2 regions of the Thermobacillus sp. genome follow, and region 1 is predicted to be linked to the other one. Evidence: riboswitches for the same ligand, from Rfam matches in the RefSeq annotation. Region 1 holds a riboswitch; the other holds the start of a gene.
What was found. Region 1 has a riboswitch for cobalamin ahead of C6W55_RS16095 (glutaredoxin family protein). Riboswitches for the same ligand answer to the same signal wherever they lie in the genome.
Positions count from the first base shown of each region.

Region 1 (8,961 bases):
TGCGCCCGTCCGGGAAGCCGCCGGAGCGGGATCACGCCGGAGCGGCGACCGGATTCGTCAGCTCGCCGATGCCGTCGACCGCGCACGTGACGACATCGCCGTCGCCGACCCAGTCGGCGCCCGCCGGCGTGCCGGTCAGGATGACATCGCCGGGCTGCAGGGTCATGAAGCGGCTGATGTAAGCGATCTGCCGGTCGACCGGCATGATGATTTCGTCCATCGCGCCGTCCTGCTTCGGCACGCCGTTCACCGAGGCGCGGATGCGCGCCGTGCGCCAGTCGAACGCCGTGTCGATGACCGGCCCGAGCGGGCAGAACGAATCGAACGCCTTGCCGATCGTCCAATGGCCTTCGGGGTGGAAAAAGTCCAGCGCGCTGACATCGTTCGCGACGGTGCAGCCGAAGATGACGCCGTCCGCATCCTCCGGACGAATCCGGCGTGCGGTCCGCCCGATGACGACCGCCACCTCGGACTCGAACTTCACCCGATTCGCCCCGTCCGGCAGCATGATCGGATCGCCGGGACCGATCACGGTGCCGAGCGGTTTGAAGAACAGGATCGGCATGTCGGGTTCGGGCGGTTTCGGCTCGCCCGCAGCGGCGAAGTTTTTGCCGATGCCGATGATATGGCGCGGCATGACCGGCGCGAGCAGGCGGACGTCCGCAAGCCCGAACCGCCGGCCGGTGAACGCGGGCGGGTCGAACAGTCCGCCGGACAGTTCCCGCAGCCAGCCGTCTTCCAGAATGCCGCGGCGGGCGGGGGATTCCGGTTCCGCCAGCGGGATGAAGCGCGCGATTTTCATGATCAGTCCCTCTCCTTGTGCCTCAATTTTTCCGTCCGGATCAAAAATGCCTCCAAATTACCGCCGTTTCGACAACTGTGAGTGATTCCGCCGCATCCGGCTCTCCTGTGAGCGCTTTCGCCCATGTCTCTACTCTACCAGAATGCGCGGCCGCAACCAAATCCGGACTTCCCGGCGGGAGGCCTTGATCCTGAAGGTTCGGGAACTGAGCGGCGCGGACAGAGATGGCGAGAGCGGTGCCGACGGCGGGACACGAGAGGCCCTCCGGATGTCTGCGCAATGGAACTCCGGAGGGCCGCTGAGCAGCCTATACGATTGCAAAAACCGCAGCCAATGCCAGACTTGCGGCTGCGGCCAACACCGTGCCGACAACAAAACCTCTGAAATGAAAACGATAGTTCCTGTATTCGGCCATGCCTTCCGTTCCTTCAATGACCAGAAACTTCGGCGTGACGGTGCAGAACAGCAGCCAGTCGAGGACGAGCCAGTCGACCGCGTTGAACACGGTCATGATGCCGAACGCGTTGAGGAAGGCGGTCGGAAACGCGATGTCCCCGCCGAGCGACCGCTCGAGCAGCCAGGTGGAGACCGCCGGAACGCCGATGAGCACGAGCAGAAAGCAAGCGCCGATGATGCGGGTTGTCCGCTGTTCCGAAGCGGTCTTCGCGCCGGCCGCCCGCTGAATGCCCTCGGGGTACGACTGCAGCAGCAGCCGGGGATTGGCGTACAGCGTTCCCACGATCATCGCCGACAGCACGATCGACAACGCCAGCCCGTACAGGAGGATGGACATTCCCAGCGTCAAGGCAAGTCATCCCTTCCTTCGCGTACACAGCGCCCATGCTTAAACCGGTTTCCATATTCTTTCATCTTGTTTCAGTCGATTTCCTGCAAAGGCGTTCCATATCAACCCTGAAGCTCGGCCCGGACCTCGGCCGCGGCTTGCACCATATGGCGCAGGCTGGCCCACGTTTCGGCTTCGCCGCGCGTCTTCAGCCCGCAGTCCGGATTGATCCACAGGCGGGCGGGGCCGATGGCGCGGACCATCTTGCGGATGGCCGCTTTCAGCTCCTCCACATCCGGGATGCGGGGGGAGTGGATATCGTAGACGCCCGGTCCTGCCCCCGGACGAAAACCGCTCGCCCGCAGCGTCTCGACGAGTTCAAGATCGGATCTCGATGCTTCGAAGGAGATGACATCCGCGTCCATCGCTTCGATCTCCCGGATCATGTCTTCGAACCGGCTGTAGCACATATGGGTGTGAATCTGTGTCTCGGACCGCACACCGCTGTGCACGAGCCGGAAGGCCGGGATCGCCCAGCTCAGGTATTGCGCGTGCCAGTCGGACCGCCTGAGCGGCAGTTTCTCCCGGAGCGCCGCTTCGTCGATCTGGATGATCCCGATGCCATGGGCTTCGAGATCCAGTACTTCGTCGCGGATGGCGAGGGCGATCTGGAAGGCGATCTCCTTCGGCGGGAGGTCTTCCCGCGGGAACGACCAGTTCAGCATCGTCACGGGCCCGGTCAGCATCCCCTTGACCGGCCGGTCCGTCAGCCCGTCGGCAAAGACGGCGTGCTCGACGGTAATCGGCCGGGACCGGCGGACGTCGCCCCAGATGATCGGCGGCTTGACGCACCGCGTGCCGTAGGACTGCACCCAGCCGTTTGTCGTGAAGACGAAGCCGTCCAGACACTCGCCGAAATATTCGACCATGTCGCTTCGCTCGAACTCGCCGTGGACGAGCACGTCGAGGCCGATCTCCTCCTGGCGTCTGACGCAGTCCGCGATCTTGTCGAAAATAAACCGCCTGTACGCCTCCTCCGGCACTTCTCCCTTCCGGTACGCCGCACGAATCGCCCGCACATCCGGCGTCTGCGGGAACGACCCGATCGTGGTGGTCGGAAGCAAAGGCAGCTTCAGCTTGTCCCGCTGGATCGCTTCCCGTTCCGGCAAGGCGGGCAGACGGGTGAAGTCGCGCTCCGTCAGGGCGGCGACTCTCGCCCGGACCGCTTCGTCCGGCTTGCAGCGAGGACCCGCAAGCAGCGCCTCGTTGCGCTTGTACGCCTCTTCCTTCGTCGGATTCGGGCTGTCCAGGAGCCGCTTCAGTTCCGCCAGCTCCCGCAGCTTCTCCTCCGCGAAGGCAAAATGGCGCGTATAGTCCTGCGGCAACCGCGTCTCATGCTTGACCGAATACGGCACGTGCAGCAGCGAACAGGACGGGCCGATGACGACATCCCGCGCATAACGGCGGATTTCCCGCACCGTCCGCAGCGTGTCGGCATAACGGTTTCGCCAGATGTTCCGGCCGCTTACGACCCCTGCGAACAGCGTCTTGTTCTCCGTGAAACCGTGTTTCTGCAGGAGCACCAGGCTTTGCACGCCTTCCACGAAGTCAAGCCCGATGCCGTCGAAGGGCAGCGTCTGCAGTTCTTCATAGCAGTCGCGGACATCGCCGAAGTACGTCTGGACGAGCACCTTCACGCTGTGCTTCCCGGACAGGATCGGCCGGTACAGCTCCGCAAGCAGCCGGATGTCCTCCGTCGTCAAATCCGTCACCAGCCACGGCTCATCGAGCTGAACCCACCGGGCGCCCAGTTCCCCCAGCCGCTGAAGGACATCCTGATAGGCCCGGACGATGTCGGCGAGGACATGTTCCGCCCGCCTGCGCCCGGTGAACCGCGCCAGCTTGAGCAGGGTGAAGGCGCCGACAAGCGCCGGCCGGGTCTCGATGCCGAGCCGCCTTGCTTCCTCGTATTCATCGAAGATTTTGCTTCCGGCGATCCGGATTTCCGCGGAATCTTCGATTTCGGGCACGAGATAATGATAGTTGGTGTTGAACCATTTCCTCATCGCCAGCGCCTTCACGTCGCCCCGCGGCCCCTGATAGCCCCTCGCCATCGCGAAGTACGTCTCGAGCTCATCAAGCCCCAGCGCGCGGTAGCGCTCCGGAACGAGATTGAACAGGACGGCCGTGTCGAGCACATGGTCGTAGAAGGAGAAGTCGTTGGAAGGGATGTGATCGATCCCGCTGTCCTTCTGCACTTGCCAATGCGCACTTCGGAGGCCGGCGGCGGTCCGGTTCAGCTCCCCGGCGCCGATTTCTCCCCTGAAATAGTTCTCAACGGCAAACTTCAGTTCCCTCGAGGCTCCGATTCTCGGATATCCGATGATCGATGTCTGCATCCCCATCACTCCCGATTTCGTCTTTGCTTCAGATTATGGAAGACCGGACGAGGTATCGGGTAATACGCGGTTTCTATCGCGTTCGATAGTTTTTTTCTATGGAGCCGAAGCGTGCCCCGAAATGGCCGGAACGCCGTGGAATCAATATATTGGAGGTGAATTGATCCCGAAACACTATATCTTGTACCTCGGCAAAACTTGTGTTAGGATGGACTCATCTCGCACAACCACATATTGCTTGTTTCGGACAGGCACCGCGAAGGCGGTTTAATAGGGAAGCCGGTGCGAATCCGGCGCTGTCCCCGCAACTGTAACGCGGACGAACGTTCACATCCACTGTGCGCTTTCGCGCATGGGAAGGGAACGGGAGGATGAGGCGGAGCCAGGAGACCTGCCTGACCGAAACGTGGTTTCCTTTCTCCGGGGATTGAGAACAGGAACGGCCGGCGCATGCGGAGGATGGAGCGGTTTTGCCGCGGCAGGGCTTCCGCGCCATGCGCTTGTCGTCAGCAGGCATCCTCGGGGGAGAGGGTGCTTTTTTTCATCCAATCGAACCGCACAAGGGAGGAACCCGCCATGAAACTGTACACGAAAACCGTCTGCCCGCGGTGCATCTGGATCAAATCCGAGGCGCAGCGCTCCGGCAAGGAAGTGGAGATCATCAACATCGACCATGACGAAGCGGCGCGGGAGCGCCTGATCAGCGCAGGCATCAAGACCGTGCCGGCGCTCGAGGCGGACGGCGAGTTCTGGACGAGCACCGAAGAGATGCTGGAGCGGCTGGGGGGCGCGGACGGATGATCGCTTACGCCAGCCGGACGGGCAATGTCCGCTACATCGTCGCGCAGCTGGGGCTGCCGGGAATCGAGATCGGCGAGGATACGACGGTCGCGGAGCCGTTCCTGCTGCTGACCTACACCGACGGATTGGGGCAGGTGCCGGAGGTCGTGCAGCGATTCATGGAGCGCAGCGGCGCGCATTGCCGGGGCGTGGCCGTCAGCGGCAACCGCAACTTCGGGCATGTCCATTTCGGCAGAGCCGGGGATGCGATCGCGGCGCGGTGGAACGTGCCGCTGGTGCGCAAGCTGGAATTGCGCGGATTCAGGCAGGATTACGAAGCGATCCGGCAATTTTACCTGGAACGGATCGGGAAGGGGAGCCGGCATGAAATCGTATTTGCGAATTAACAACGAAGTGCTGCACCACTACAACCGCACGGGGCGGCTGGATCTGGCGAAGGACCGGGAAGCGGCGAGGCGTTATTTTCTCGAGCATGTGAACGTCAAGATGCGCTACTTCATCGATGTGGACGAGAAAATCCGCTACCTCGTCGACGAGGGCTACTATGAGCGGGAATTCCTCGAGCAGTACGACAAGGCGTTCATCGAGAAGCTGTTCGAGCGGGCGTACAGCTATCATTTCCGGTTCCCGTCGTTCATGAGCGCGAGCAAGTTCTATGACAGCTATGCGATGAAGAGCCGGGACGGCGCCGAAATATTGGAAAAATACGAGGACCGCATCGTCATCATCGCCCTCTACCTGGCGCGCGGCGACAAGGAGCTGGCGGAGCGGGCGGTCGACGCGATGATGACCGCCTACCAGCCGGCGACGCCGACGGCGCTGAACAGCGGCAAGCGGGCCCGCGGCGAGCTGGTGAGCTGCTTCAAGCTGTCGATGGACGACTCGATGAACAGCATCGCCGCGAACATCGGCTATTGCCTGGAACTGTCCCGCCTCGGAGGGGGCGTCGGCGTCAACCTGACAGACATCCGTCCGCTCGGCGATCCGATCAAGGGCATCTTAAGCCGCGCCAGCGGCGTCATGCCCGTGGCGAAGCTGCTCGAGAACGCCTTCTCCTATTCGAACCAGCTCGGGCAGCGCAACGGATCGGGCGTCGTCTATCTGAACATTTTCCACGCCGACATCGAGAGCCTCATCTCCGCGAAGAAGCCGAACGCCGACGAGAAGATCCGCCTGGCGACGCTGTCCACGGGCATCATCGTGCCGAATATTTTCTTCGAGCTGATGAAGCGGGACAAGGACATCGTCCTGTTCAGCCCGTACGACATTTACCGGGAGTACGGCAAGCGGATGTCGGAGATCAGCATGAGCGAGATGTACTACGAGCTGCTGGACAACCCGAACATCCGCAAGCTGAAGCGGGTCAATGCGCGGAAGCTGTACACGGAGATCAAGAAAGCCCAGTTCGAGTCCGGCTATCCGTTCGAGGTGTTCGACGACAACGTCAACGCCCGGCATCCGCTGCGCGGGCTGGGACGGGTGAAAATGTCCAACCTGTGCACGGAAATTCTGCAGGTGCAGCAGACCAGCGTCATCCACGACCACGGCACGGAAAATGAATACGGCATGGACGTGTCCTGCAACCTCGGCTCGCTCGACATCCACAAGGCGACGCAGACGGATTTCGAAAAGCTCGTGGATACGGCCATGCGGCTGCTCACCAATGTGTCGCTCATGACCGACATCCGGAACGTGCCGTCCGTCAGCAAGGCGAACCGGCTCATGCATTCCGTCGGGCTCGGCGTGATGAATCTGCACGGCCATCTGGTGTCGCAAGGGCTGGAATACGGTTCGGACGAGTCGATCCTGTTCGTGGATGCGTTCATGGAGGCGCTGAACTACTACTCGCTGCTCGCTTCCATGCGGCTGGCCCGGGAGAAGGGGGAGACGTTCCACGGGTTTGAGCTGAGCGACTACGCGGACGGTTCCTATTTTGACCCGTATGTGGACAAGGAAGAGCGGGAACTGCCCGAGCCGGTGCGGCGCGCGCTGGGGACCGTGCCCGTCATCACGAGACAGATGTGGCAGGAACTGAAGGAGCAGGTGATGGCGCACGGGCTGTTTAACGCCTACCGGCTGGCGGTGGCGCCGACGGGCAGCATTTCGTACATCCGGAACTGCACCGCGTCCCTTGCCCCGATCACGGAGCGGGTGGAAATCCGCGACTACGCGGACAGCCGCACGATCTATCCGATGCCGTTCCTGAATGACGGGAACAAGCATCTGTACAAGGAAGCCTGGGAGATCGATCCGTTCCGCATGGTGGACCTGTACGCGGCGGCGCAGAAGCATGTCGACCAGGGCCTCTCGATGACGGTGTACGTGACCGACCAATGGACGACGGAGCGGCTCGCCCGGCTGTACATTTACGCGTGGATGAAGGGGATCAAGACGGTTTACTACGTGCGGCAGCGGCTGCAGACGATTGAGGAGTGTGTGGCATGCTCGGTCTGAATCGGTATGAAGCGGTGAACTGGAACCGGCAGGGCCGGGACCTCGTCCAGACGTTCTGGGATCAACAATGGCGGCAGATCTGGTTCCCCGAGGAGATTGCCGTGAGCAAGGACGTGAAGCAGTGGAGCCAGTTCGAGCATCAGGAGACGTACAAGCAGGTGCTCGGCGGGCTTACGCTGCTCGATACGATCCAGACGAACATCGGGATGAACGAGATCGCCCGCCATGCGCCGGATCTGCAGGAGAAGGCGCTCTATACGGTGTTCGCCGCGTTCGAGGCGATCCACGCGAAGTCGTACTCGTACATCTTCACCACGCTCTGCACGAACAGCGAGATCGAGGCGATCTTCGACTGGGTGAAGAAGAGCGAATATTTGCAATACAAGGCGAACCGGATCTCGGGCGTCTACCGTTCGATCCGGGAGAATGACCCCGTCTCCCTGTGGAAGGCGATGTTCGCCTCGGTCATGCTGGAATCGTTCCTGTTCTATTCCGGATTTTTCTATCCGCTCTATCTGGGCGGCCAGGGGATCTTGCGGAACAGCTCCGAGGTCATCTCCCTCATCCTGCGGGACGAGTCGATCCACGGGGTCGCCGTCGGCTATTTCGCGCAGCAACTGTTTAAATCGTTTCCCGACAAGGTGAAGGAAGAGCTGACGGTGTGGGGCTGCGAATTTCTGCTCGACCTGTATCACAATGAAATCGAATATACGAACGACGTGTACGCGGAGACCGGCCTCGGTCCGGAAGTGAAAAGCTACGTGCGCTACAACGCCAACAAGGCGCTCATGAACCTCGGGATGGATGTGATGTTCCCCGACGAGGAAGTCAATCCGATCGTCATGAACGGCATTCGGAACGAAGGTTCGACCTACGATTTCTTCTCGCAGAAGGGGTCGACGTACGCGGTGGCGAAAGTGGCGCCCATTACGGACGAAACGTTCGTGTTCTGACGGCGGCAAGGGGGCGATCGCATGACGCTGCAGCAGCTCAAATACATTCTCGCCATCGTGAACTGCGGTTCGATCAGCGAGGCGGCGAAGCAGCTCTATATTTCACAGCCGAGTCTGTCGAACGCGGTGAAGGAGATCGAGGAAGAATTCGGCATCGAGATTTTCGTGCGCTCCCCGAAGGGGATCGCCCTGACGAACGAGGGCATCGAGTTTCTGGCCTATGCCCGCCAGGTGGTGGAGCAGGCGGAGTTGATGGAGCAGCGGTACTTGAACAAGCGGCCGTCCCGGAAGCTGTGCTCGATCTCCACCCAGCATTACGCCTTCGCCGTCCAGGCATTCGTGGCGCTCATGAAGACGCTGGGCGAGAACGAATACGAATGCACGCTGCGCGAGACGCGGACGCACGAAATCATCGAGGATGTCCGGAACTTGCGCAGCGAAATCGGCATTCTGTACCTGAGCGAGTTCAACCGGAAAGTGATCACCAAGCTGCTGCGGGATCATGACCTGAAGTTCCATCCGCTGTTCACCGCGAAGCCCCATGTGTTCATCAGCGTCCACCATCCGCTGGCGCAGCGGGAGATGCTGGAGATGGACGAACTGGACGAGTATCCGTGTCTCGTGTTCGAGCAGGGGGAGTACAACTCGTTCTATTTCGCGGAGGAAATTCTGAGCACGCGAAGCTACCGGAAGAAAATATTGGTGAGCGACAGGGCGACGCTGTTCAATCTGCTGATCGGCCTGAACGGGTACACGATCAGTTCCGGC
Region 1 covers NZ_QEWA01000056.1:36,416-45,376, forward strand. The annotation lists gene C6W55_RS16080 (fumarylacetoacetate hydrolase family protein) at 32-802, opposite strand; gene C6W55_RS16085 (hypothetical protein) at 1,110-1,607, opposite strand; gene metE (5-methyltetrahydropteroyltriglutamate--homocysteine S-methyltransferase) at 1,709-3,985, opposite strand; cobalamin riboswitch at 4,218-4,398, shown strand; gene C6W55_RS16095 (glutaredoxin family protein) at 4,562-4,786, shown strand; gene nrdI (class Ib ribonucleoside-diphosphate reductase assembly flavoprotein NrdI) at 4,783-5,172, shown strand; gene nrdE (class 1b ribonucleoside-diphosphate reductase subunit alpha) at 5,150-7,240, shown strand; gene nrdF (class 1b ribonucleoside-diphosphate reductase subunit beta) at 7,228-8,193, shown strand; gene C6W55_RS16115 (LysR family transcriptional regulator) at 8,215-8,961, shown strand, end outside.

Region 2 (8,961 bases), on a different contig from region 1:
CGCGCGGCATCAACCGCTATCTGTTTCAGAACATCGCCGGGTCCGCCGGGTTCAATCGCTATCGAGCCGAAATCTACATGCCGGGGGACCATCGGGCGCAGAACGACACGGCTTACGGATTCAGCCGGGTCGAAGGGCCGCCGCGCGTGCTCGTCGTCGAAGGCGAGCCGGGTTCGTCGGCCAACATCGCTTCGGCGCTCGAGGCGTCGCTCATCCCGTACGATCTGGCGTCGCCTGAACAGTTGTCCGTGGAACTTGCCGATTACGCGCGATATGATGCGATCGTGCTGAACAATGTGCCGGCGACGCGGCTGTCCGAGACGGTGATGGAGCGGCTGGCATCCGCCGTCGGTGATCTCGGCATCGGGCTCGTTGCCGCCGGAGGCGCGGACAGCTACGGCCTCGGCGGCTATTACGAGACGCCGCTCGAACGCGCGCTGCCGGTCTACATGGATTTGAAAGGGCGGCGGCAGATGCCGTCCCTCGGCCTCATCCTGGTCATCGACCGGTCGGGCAGCATGGACGGCGGCAAGCTGGAGCTGGCGAAGGAAGCGGCGCTGCGCGCGATCGGGCTGCTGCGCGACCCGGACACGGTCGGCGTCGTCGCGTTCGACGATTCCCCGTGGTGGGTCGTCGAACCGACGAAGCTGACGGATCGCGATGCGGTCACGGCAGCGGTGCAGGGGATACAGCCCGCGGGAGGCACCGACATCCATCCGGCCGTTGCCGCCGCGCTGGACCGGATGCTGGAGATTGAAGCCCAGCGCCGGCACATCATTCTGCTCACGGACGGCATGTCGGCGGGAAACAACGATTATAACGCATTGACGGCCGCGATGAATGAAGCGGGCATTACGATGTCGACGGTCGCCGTCGGCATGGACGCGGATACGGAGCTGCTGAAGCGGCTGGCCGACGCGGCGAAGGGACGGTATTATTACACCGCCGATCAAAGCACGATCCCGGCGATTTTCAGCCGGGAGACGGCGATGATGGCGCGGACTTACATCGTGGAGAACCGGTTCGTCCCCGCGATCGGGCAGGCCGGCGGCTGGCTGCCGCTGTTCTCGGCGGGCGTCCCCGCCGTTGACGCGTATGTGGCGACGACGCCCAAAGAGACGGCCGAGACGGTGCTCCTGTCCCCGGAAGGCGATCCGCTGCTGGCGCGCTGGTCGTTCGGAGCCGGCCGTTCGGTCGCCTGGACGAGCGACCTGATGGGCCAATGGTCAACGGAATGGACGTCCTGGCCGCAATTTCCCGACGTGCTGTCCGCATGGGTGAAATGGACGTTCCCGCAATTTTCGACCGACCCCTGGCTTGTGAAGGCAAGGCTGGAAGGCGGAGACGCGGAATTGACCATCACCGCCCAGGGCGCAGCCGGCACAAGCAATTTGACGGTGTCGCTGACGGGCGAAGACGGCAGCGCGGAGACGCTTCGGCCCGTCCCGGTTGCGCCCGGGGAATATGCCGTGCGGCTCCACAATGCCCGGCCGGGCGCGTATTTCATGCAGATCAGCGAAAGCGGGGATGCGGACGGCGCGCCTTCCGGCGGCTCGCTGGCGGGTTTCGTCATCCCGTATTCGCCCGAATTCCGGCTTGCCGGCGATGAAGAAGGGCGGGCGCTGCTCGAGGAGATCGCACAGGTGACGGGCGGGCGGATGCTGTCGCCGGAACAGCCCGGCGAGGTGTTCCGCATCGAACGGATTGCGGCGCGCGGGAAAGTCGACCTGACGCGGGGACTCCTCATCGCGGCGCTGCTGCTGTGGCTCGCCGACATCGCCGTGCGGCGGCTGTCGCTGCCGTGGAACAGGATCGCCGCCGCCCTGGCCGGCAGATTTGCCGTCCGGCAGGGGCCGGGCGCGGATGCGGCGGGTGCCGCCGCATGGTCGCGGCTCAAGGAACGGACCCGGAGCGCCGGCGAATTCTATGCGGGCGGCGGGATCAGGCCGAGGGGCCTTGAGCCGCGGAAGGCCGAAGACAAGCTTCCGGATGTCCGCATCGGCGGGACAGACGGCACGGATACTGCCCGTGCCGGTCCAAGCGCAACCGGATCGGCCCCTTCCAACGGTTCGCATTCCGTTCTCCTGGACGCCGGCAGCCCGGATTCCGGGGGCGCAGCCGGGTCTCCGATGGAGCGTCTGCTCGCAGCAAAGCGGCGCGGAAGCAGATAATGCCCGGCTGCGCGGCCGGACGTCCGTTCCCGGCGCTGGACATCGGCTTCCCGGAGGCGTACAATGCTTGGAGCGGTATGATTCGATGCGGAGGAGGCGGACGGCGATGGATTGGGTGAGCCGCATAGCGGAAGAGCGCATCCGGGAAGCGATCGAGCGGGGGGAGCTCCGCAATCTGCCGGGCGAAGGCAAGCCGCTTGAGATCGAGGATCTGTCGCATGTGCCGGAGGATCTCCGCACGGCTTATATCATGATGCGCAACGCCGGTATCGTGCCGGAGGAAGTGCAGCTCGCGAAAGAGACCGTCACGCTTGCGGATCTGCTCCGCATGTGCCGGACGGACGAAGAGCGCGCCGACATTCGCAAGAAGCTGAACGAGCGGCGGCTCAGGCTCCGCCTGCTCATGGAGCAGCGCGGCTGGTACGGAGCCGCGGCATGGGACACGTACGGCGAACGGATCGAGAAGCGGCTCGGAGGTGACGAAGCATGAGCATTGAAGTATGGACGGCCGAAGAATTGGCCGAACGGCTCGCCAAGGGAGAGCCGGTCAACCTGATCGACGTCCGGGAGCGGGAGGAATGGCAGGCCGGCCATATCGCCGAAGCGCGGCTGATCCCGCTGTCCGAATTTCTGGACCGGATGGATGAACTCGAGCCGGAACGCGAAGGCCCGCTCGTCTTCATCTGCAAGGGCGGCGTGCGGAGCGCGCGCGTGTGCGAATATCTCGCGCAGTTCGGCTACGATGTCGTCAACGTGGAAGACGGCATGGCCGCCTGGCCGGGCGAAGTGGTCACCGGCGACTGACGCGCCGCTATGGACAACCTTTCCGGTTCATGCTATAGTCGGAAACGGACAATTGCATATTGCGGATACGGGTGCCAGGCCGCCGCGCCCTGAGCGGAGGCCGGCTTAATAGGGAAGACCGGTGAGAATCCGGCACGGACCCGCCACTGTGAGAAGCGCGCAGGCGCTCAATGCCTTGCGCAAGCGAACGCCATCCATGTCACTGGGAGACCGGGAAGACGGCGTTCGTGCACTTCGAGTCAGGAGACCTGCCCGTTATCCTTGCCAGACGCTGCCTACGTGGTCTTAGGAGGTGTTGGATGATGGATCGAAGCCGCCTTTTGTCGGGTTTGCCGCCCGATCAGCCGGACGGCTTCGAACAGTCGACGCTTGCATGAGCATTTCCGGGAACGTCAGGCCGGGGATGCTTTTTTTGCTAGCTGAAGGCCTCATGCATCACATTCTTTTCGGACAGGAGCAATGAACGACATGACACGAAATGCGGACATTCATCACAATTGGACAAAATATGCGGCATGGTTCGCGGCGCTACTGCTGTTCGCGATGCTGCTTGCATCTTGCGGTTCAAACGACGGCTCGAACAGCGGCTCAAGCGGCGGTGACCATGCCGGTCAGCAAACGGCGGATGACGGCGGCAGCCCGGCAAATGCGGACGCGGCCGGAAGCGAAGCCGATTCCGGGGAACACGCGGCGGCGGATGCCGGCAAAGAGACGGTCTATCCGCTCACCGTCACCGACAAGACGGGCACCGCGATTACGCTGGAGCGGGCGCCGGAGCGCGTCGTCATGCTCGGGCCGAGCGATACGGAAATCGTCTTCGCGATCGGTGCGGGGAGCCTTGCGGTCGGCGCGGACGAGTACAGCAATTATCCGCCCGAAGCGGCCGAGTTGCCGCGCGTCGGCGACATGAACACGAACATCGAAGCAGTGGCGTCGCTGAATCCGGATCTGGTGCTCGGTAGCGCGAGCATGAACGCGGCCGCGGTCGACGCGCTGCGGCAGCTCGGCATCACCGTGTACGCATCTGATCCGCAGACGCTGGAGGAGACGATCGCGCATATCGAACAAGTCGGCGTCCTGCTGAACCATCAGGCCGGAGCGGAAGCCGTCGCCGCCGAGATGCGCGCGGCCATCCAATACGTTGCGGACAAAGTCAAAGATGCGGAGCCGCTCAGCGTCTATCTCGAGTTTTCGCCGGGGTGGACCGTCGGTTCCGGAACGTTTCTCGACGAACTCGTGAAGCTGGCCGGCGGCGTCAATATCTCTGCCGATCAATCGGGATGGTTCGAGGTCGATTCGGAAGCGGTCATCCAGCGGAATCCCGAAGTCATCATTTATCCGGAAATCGAAGGCGTGGACCTTCTCGGCGAGATCCTGTCCCGTCCGGGCTGGGATCAGATCGAAGCGGTGAAGAACGACCGCGTGCATGCGGTGACGAACGATCCGCTCGTGCGCGTCGGCCCGCGGCTGACGGACGGCCTCAAAGAAATCGCCGCCGCGATTCATCCGGACCTGTTCCCGTGATGAAGCCATGAAACTCCCGCTGCGCGTTGCGGCATGGTCAGGGGCGGCGCTCATGCTCCTGACGGTTTCCGTTGTATGGTCGCTTTCCATCGGCTCGGCGGGAATGCCGGTCGCCAAGGTGTGGTCGATTCTCATCCATCAGCTGCCGTTTTTCAGAAGTTCCGAACCGGACTGGACGCCGCTGGAGGAAGCAATCGTGACGCAGGTCCGGCTGTCCCGCATCGTCCTGGCGGTGCTTGTCGGCGCATGTCTCGGCATGGCGGGAGCGGGGTTTCAGGGCGTGCTCCGCAATCCGCTGGCCGATCCTTATACGCTCGGCGTCGCCTCCGGCAGCTCGGTCGGCGCGGCGCTCGTCATGACGTTCGGGCTGCAGGCGATGATCGGCATGTGGACGGTTCCGGCCGCCGCGTTCGTTTCCGGACTGCTCACCGTGCTGATGGTGTTCGTGTTTGCGCGTTCGAACGGACAGATGGCGGTGGAAACGCTCATTTTGACGGGCGTCATCTTTCAGGCATTTCTCGGCGCGTTCGTCTCGCTCATGATCTCGATGTCCGACGACGAAGTGAACCGGATCCTGTTCTGGGTGCTCGGCAGCCTGTCGAAAAGAACGTGGGACCACGCGCTTCTCGTCCTGCCGTTCGCGGCCGCGGGACTGCCGGTCATCGCCGCCTTCGCTTCGGCGATGAACCTGATGACGCTCGGCGAGCGGCATGCCGCCCATCTCGGCGTGAATGTCGAGCGGACGAAACTGTTCGTCCTGCTCGCCTCGACGCTCGTGACCGCCGCCGCCGTCTCGGTAAGCGGCGTCGTCGGCTTCGTCGGGCTCGTCGTGCCGCATCTGATCCGGCTGCTCGTCGGACCGGACTACCGGCTCATCGTGCCGCTCTCCGTCATCGGCGGCGGCATCTATGTCGTATGGGCCGACACGCTGGCGCGCACGGCGCTCAGTCCGAAGGAAATCCCGCTCGGCGTGCTCACCGCGCTGGTCGGCGCTCCGTTTTTCGCCTGGTTGCTGAAGCGTCGCAAAGCCGGATTGGGGAGGGGTGACGCATGATCGAAGTGGACGGCCTGACGATCGACGCAGACGGGCGGCGCATACTGGACAACATCACATTCCGGCTGGAAGCGGGCGGCCTGTACGGCATCATCGGCCCGAACGGCGCCGGCAAATCTTCGCTGCTCGCCGCGATCTCCGGCGTCAGGCGATTCGACGCCGGCTCCGTGCGGCTGTTCGGCCGTCCGGTCGCATCCTGGCCGCGCAGGGCGCTGGCCCGCCGCCTTGCCGTCTTGCAGCAGGAACCGCTGCCCGGGACGGCGTTCACCGTGCGCGAAGTGGCCTCGATGGGGCGTTATCCTTACCAGAACTGGTTCGGCGCCCGGGATGAAAAAGGCGAGGCTTTGATTGACCGCGTGCTGGAGACGCTCGGACTGTCGGCTTTTGCGAACCGCCGGCTTGATGCGCTGAGCGGCGGGGAGAGGCAGCGCGTCGCGCTGGCGAAAGTGATGGTGCAGGATCCGGAGCTGCTTATGCTGGATGAGCCGACGACGTATCTCGACATCGGATACCAGATTCAACTGCTCGATCTTGTGCGGGTCTGGCAGCGGTCCGGCGGCCGGACGGTCGTGGCGGTGCTGCACGATCTGAATCTGGCGGCACAATATTGCGACCGGCTGCTCGTCATGCACGAAGGACGGCTGGCGGCGGACGGCCCGCCGTCTGCGGTGCTGACATTCGAGACGATCCGGCGCGTGTTCGGCGTCGAGCCGGTCTTGCTGCCGCACCCGGAAAGCGGCGTGCCCCAGTTGCTGCTGCAGCCCGGAAGGCGGGAGATCGGGCCGGCGGCACTCCGGGATGCGGCCGCGCCGTCCGGGATCGTCCGTCCGTAGCCGGAGAAGGAAAGGACGATCGCAAATGAACGTTGAAGAAAAGATTGCCCGTGTCATCGCGGACATCGGCCCGCTGCACGAAGACGCGATGACGAAGGCCGCCGACCGGCTTGACCGGCTGACGAAACCGCAGGGTAGTCTCGGCCGGCTGGAGCAGCTCGCGGTGCAGCTGGCCGGCATCCGCGGTGAGCCGCTGCCGCGCTTTCCGCGCAAGGCGGCGGTCGTCATGGCGGGCGATCACGGCGTCTGCGAAGAAGGCGTGAGCGCCTACCCGGCCGAGGTGACGCCGCAGATGGTGCTGAACATGCTGGGCGGCGGCGCGGCGATCAACGTGCTGGCCAGACAGGCGGGCGCGGATGTCTTCTGCGTCGACGTCGGCATAAGCGGAGATGTGCGCCACCCGGATCTGATCGAGCGCAAAGTGCGCAGAGGCACGGCCAACATGTGCGCGGGGCCGGCCATGACGCGGGAGGAGGCGCTGCGCAGCCTGGCCGTCGGGATGGAAGTGGCCGGCCTGCTGGCCGGCCGGGGCGTGACGCTGGTCGCGGCGGGCGAGATGGGCATCGGAAACACGACGCCGAGCGCCGCCATTGCCGCCGTGCTCGCCGGCGTTCCGGTGGAGACGGTCGTCGGCAGAGGAACGGGGCTGGACGATGAAAGGCTTGCGGTCAAGCGCGAGGCGGTGCGCCGCGCGATCGCCGTGAACCGCCCGGATTCCGACGATCCGGTCGACGTGCTGGCGAAAGTCGGCGGGCTCGAAATCGCCGCGCTCGCCGGTCTGATGCTGGGCGCTGCGGCGCGCCGGATTCCGGTCGTCATTGACGGGTTCATTTCCTCCGCGGCCGCGCTTGCCGCAGTCCGGCTCTGCCCGGCTGTGCTGTCCTATCTGATCGCTTCGCATCTGTCGGAGGAGCGGGGGCATGCCGTCGTCCTGGACGCGCTCGGCCTTGCGCCGCCGATCCGTCTGGACATGCGGCTCGGCGAAGGCTCGGGCGCGGTGCTCGGCTTTCACCTCGTCGAGGCGGCGTCGCGCCTGATCGGCGAGATGGCGACCTTCGACAGCGCCGGCGTCTCGCGGCGCAGGGAGGACTGAGCCGTGGCGGTGCTCGTCACCGGCGGCGCGCGCAGCGGGAAGAGCCGCTTCGCCGAGTCGTATGCCGCTCGTCTCGCGTCCCGCGGCATCTATGTCGCGACGGCGCAGCCTTTGGATGATGAAATGGAGCGGCGCGTACGGGCGCATCGCGAGGAACGGAGACTGTCCGGATTCGCGTGGGAGACGGTCGAGGAACCGCTCGATCTTGTCGGGCTGCTGGATCGGCTCGCCGCCCCCGGGGCGCAAGCCGGCCGCCCGGTCGTTCTGGTCGATTGCCTGACGCTCTGGCTGTCCAACCATCTGCTTGCGGTCTGTCCGGACGGCGGTGCGGACCGGGCGCGGGTCGAGCGCGAGATGGACGGCAGGATCGAAGCGCTGGCCGGCGCCGTGCGGCGCTTTCCGCTTCCGCTCGTGCTGGTGACGAACGAAGTCGGCGCCGGCATCGTGCCCGAGACGGCGCTCGGCCGTATGTTCCGGGACGCCGCCGGCCGGATGAACCAGCGGCTGGCCGGCGTCTGCGATCGGCTGTTCCTCGTCGTTTCCGGCATTCCGGTCGATCTGAAATCGATCGAATTTCGGATGGATGAACTTTGACGGAAGACCGTCCTGACGAAACTGAGACGCGTTATTTGCCGTTTCGACGGGATGTTCAGCTCGTTTCGGAGTGAATAGCGTGTCTCCGTTTCGTTATCCTGCCGGAACCTCGTGTTTTGACACAAATAAGTCGTCTCTGTTTCGCAAGGACTGCGCTGCAACTGACCCACACCAGGGGGTGATCGCATGTTCCGGCTGCTCGTCCGTTCAGGCCGCGGGTTCGCGGCCGCCATGCAGCTGCTCACCCGGATTCCGGTGCCGCTCGAGGTGCCGTATGACCAAGGCACGATGAGGGCAAGCGCCGTCTCGTTTCCGCTGGCCGGCGCTGCCGTCGGGCTGGTGACGGCCGCTTCAGCGGCGGCGCTCCTGCTTCTGCTGCCCGCATGGCCCGCAGCGGCGTTGACGCTGGCGGTGTGGACGGCGGTCACCGGCGGGCTGCATCTGGACGGCTGGATCGACACGGCTGACGGCACGCTCAGCAATTGGCCGCGGGAGCGGATGCTCGAAATCATGAAGGACAGCCGGGTCGGCGCGATGGGTGCGATGGCCGGCGTCTTGCTGCTCATCGTCAAATTCGCCGCGCTCGCGTCGCTGCTCGATAGCGCCGGGCCGGCATGCTGGGCGATGCTCGCCGCCATCCCGGTGTGGAGCCGCTGGTGGATGACCGCGGCAATGGCCGCGTGGCCGAACGCCCGCGGCGAGGGCGGCATGGGCGCGCTGTTCCGCGGCGTCCGCGCCGTGCACGCGGGAGGCGCAGCCGCCGCCGGGCTGGCGGTGACCTTCGCGCTGCTGTGCGCAGGCGGCGCCGCGCCGATTGAATGGGGCGGCTTGCCGGCGCCCGGCGCTGCCGCGCTTGCGGCGGCGGCGTTTCCGGCCTTGGCCGCCGCG
Region 2 covers NZ_QEWA01000041.1:46,704-55,664, reverse strand. The annotation lists gene C6W55_RS11885 (VWA domain-containing protein) at 1-2,171, shown strand, start outside; gene C6W55_RS11880 (DnaJ family domain-containing protein) at 2,278-2,661, shown strand; gene C6W55_RS11875 (rhodanese-like domain-containing protein) at 2,658-2,975, shown strand; cobalamin riboswitch at 3,028-3,245, shown strand; gene C6W55_RS11870 (ABC transporter substrate-binding protein) at 3,444-4,499, shown strand; gene C6W55_RS11865 (FecCD family ABC transporter permease) at 4,507-5,553, shown strand; gene C6W55_RS11860 (heme ABC transporter ATP-binding protein) at 5,550-6,386, shown strand; gene cobT (nicotinate-nucleotide--dimethylbenzimidazole phosphoribosyltransferase) at 6,412-7,479, shown strand; gene cobU (bifunctional adenosylcobinamide kinase/adenosylcobinamide-phosphate guanylyltransferase) at 7,483-8,073, shown strand; gene cobS (adenosylcobinamide-GDP ribazoletransferase) at 8,260-8,961, shown strand, end outside.
Region 2: it holds a riboswitch for cobalamin, as region 1 does, so the genes downstream of both, C6W55_RS11870 (ABC transporter substrate-binding protein) here and C6W55_RS16095 (glutaredoxin family protein) in region 1, are expected to answer to the same signal.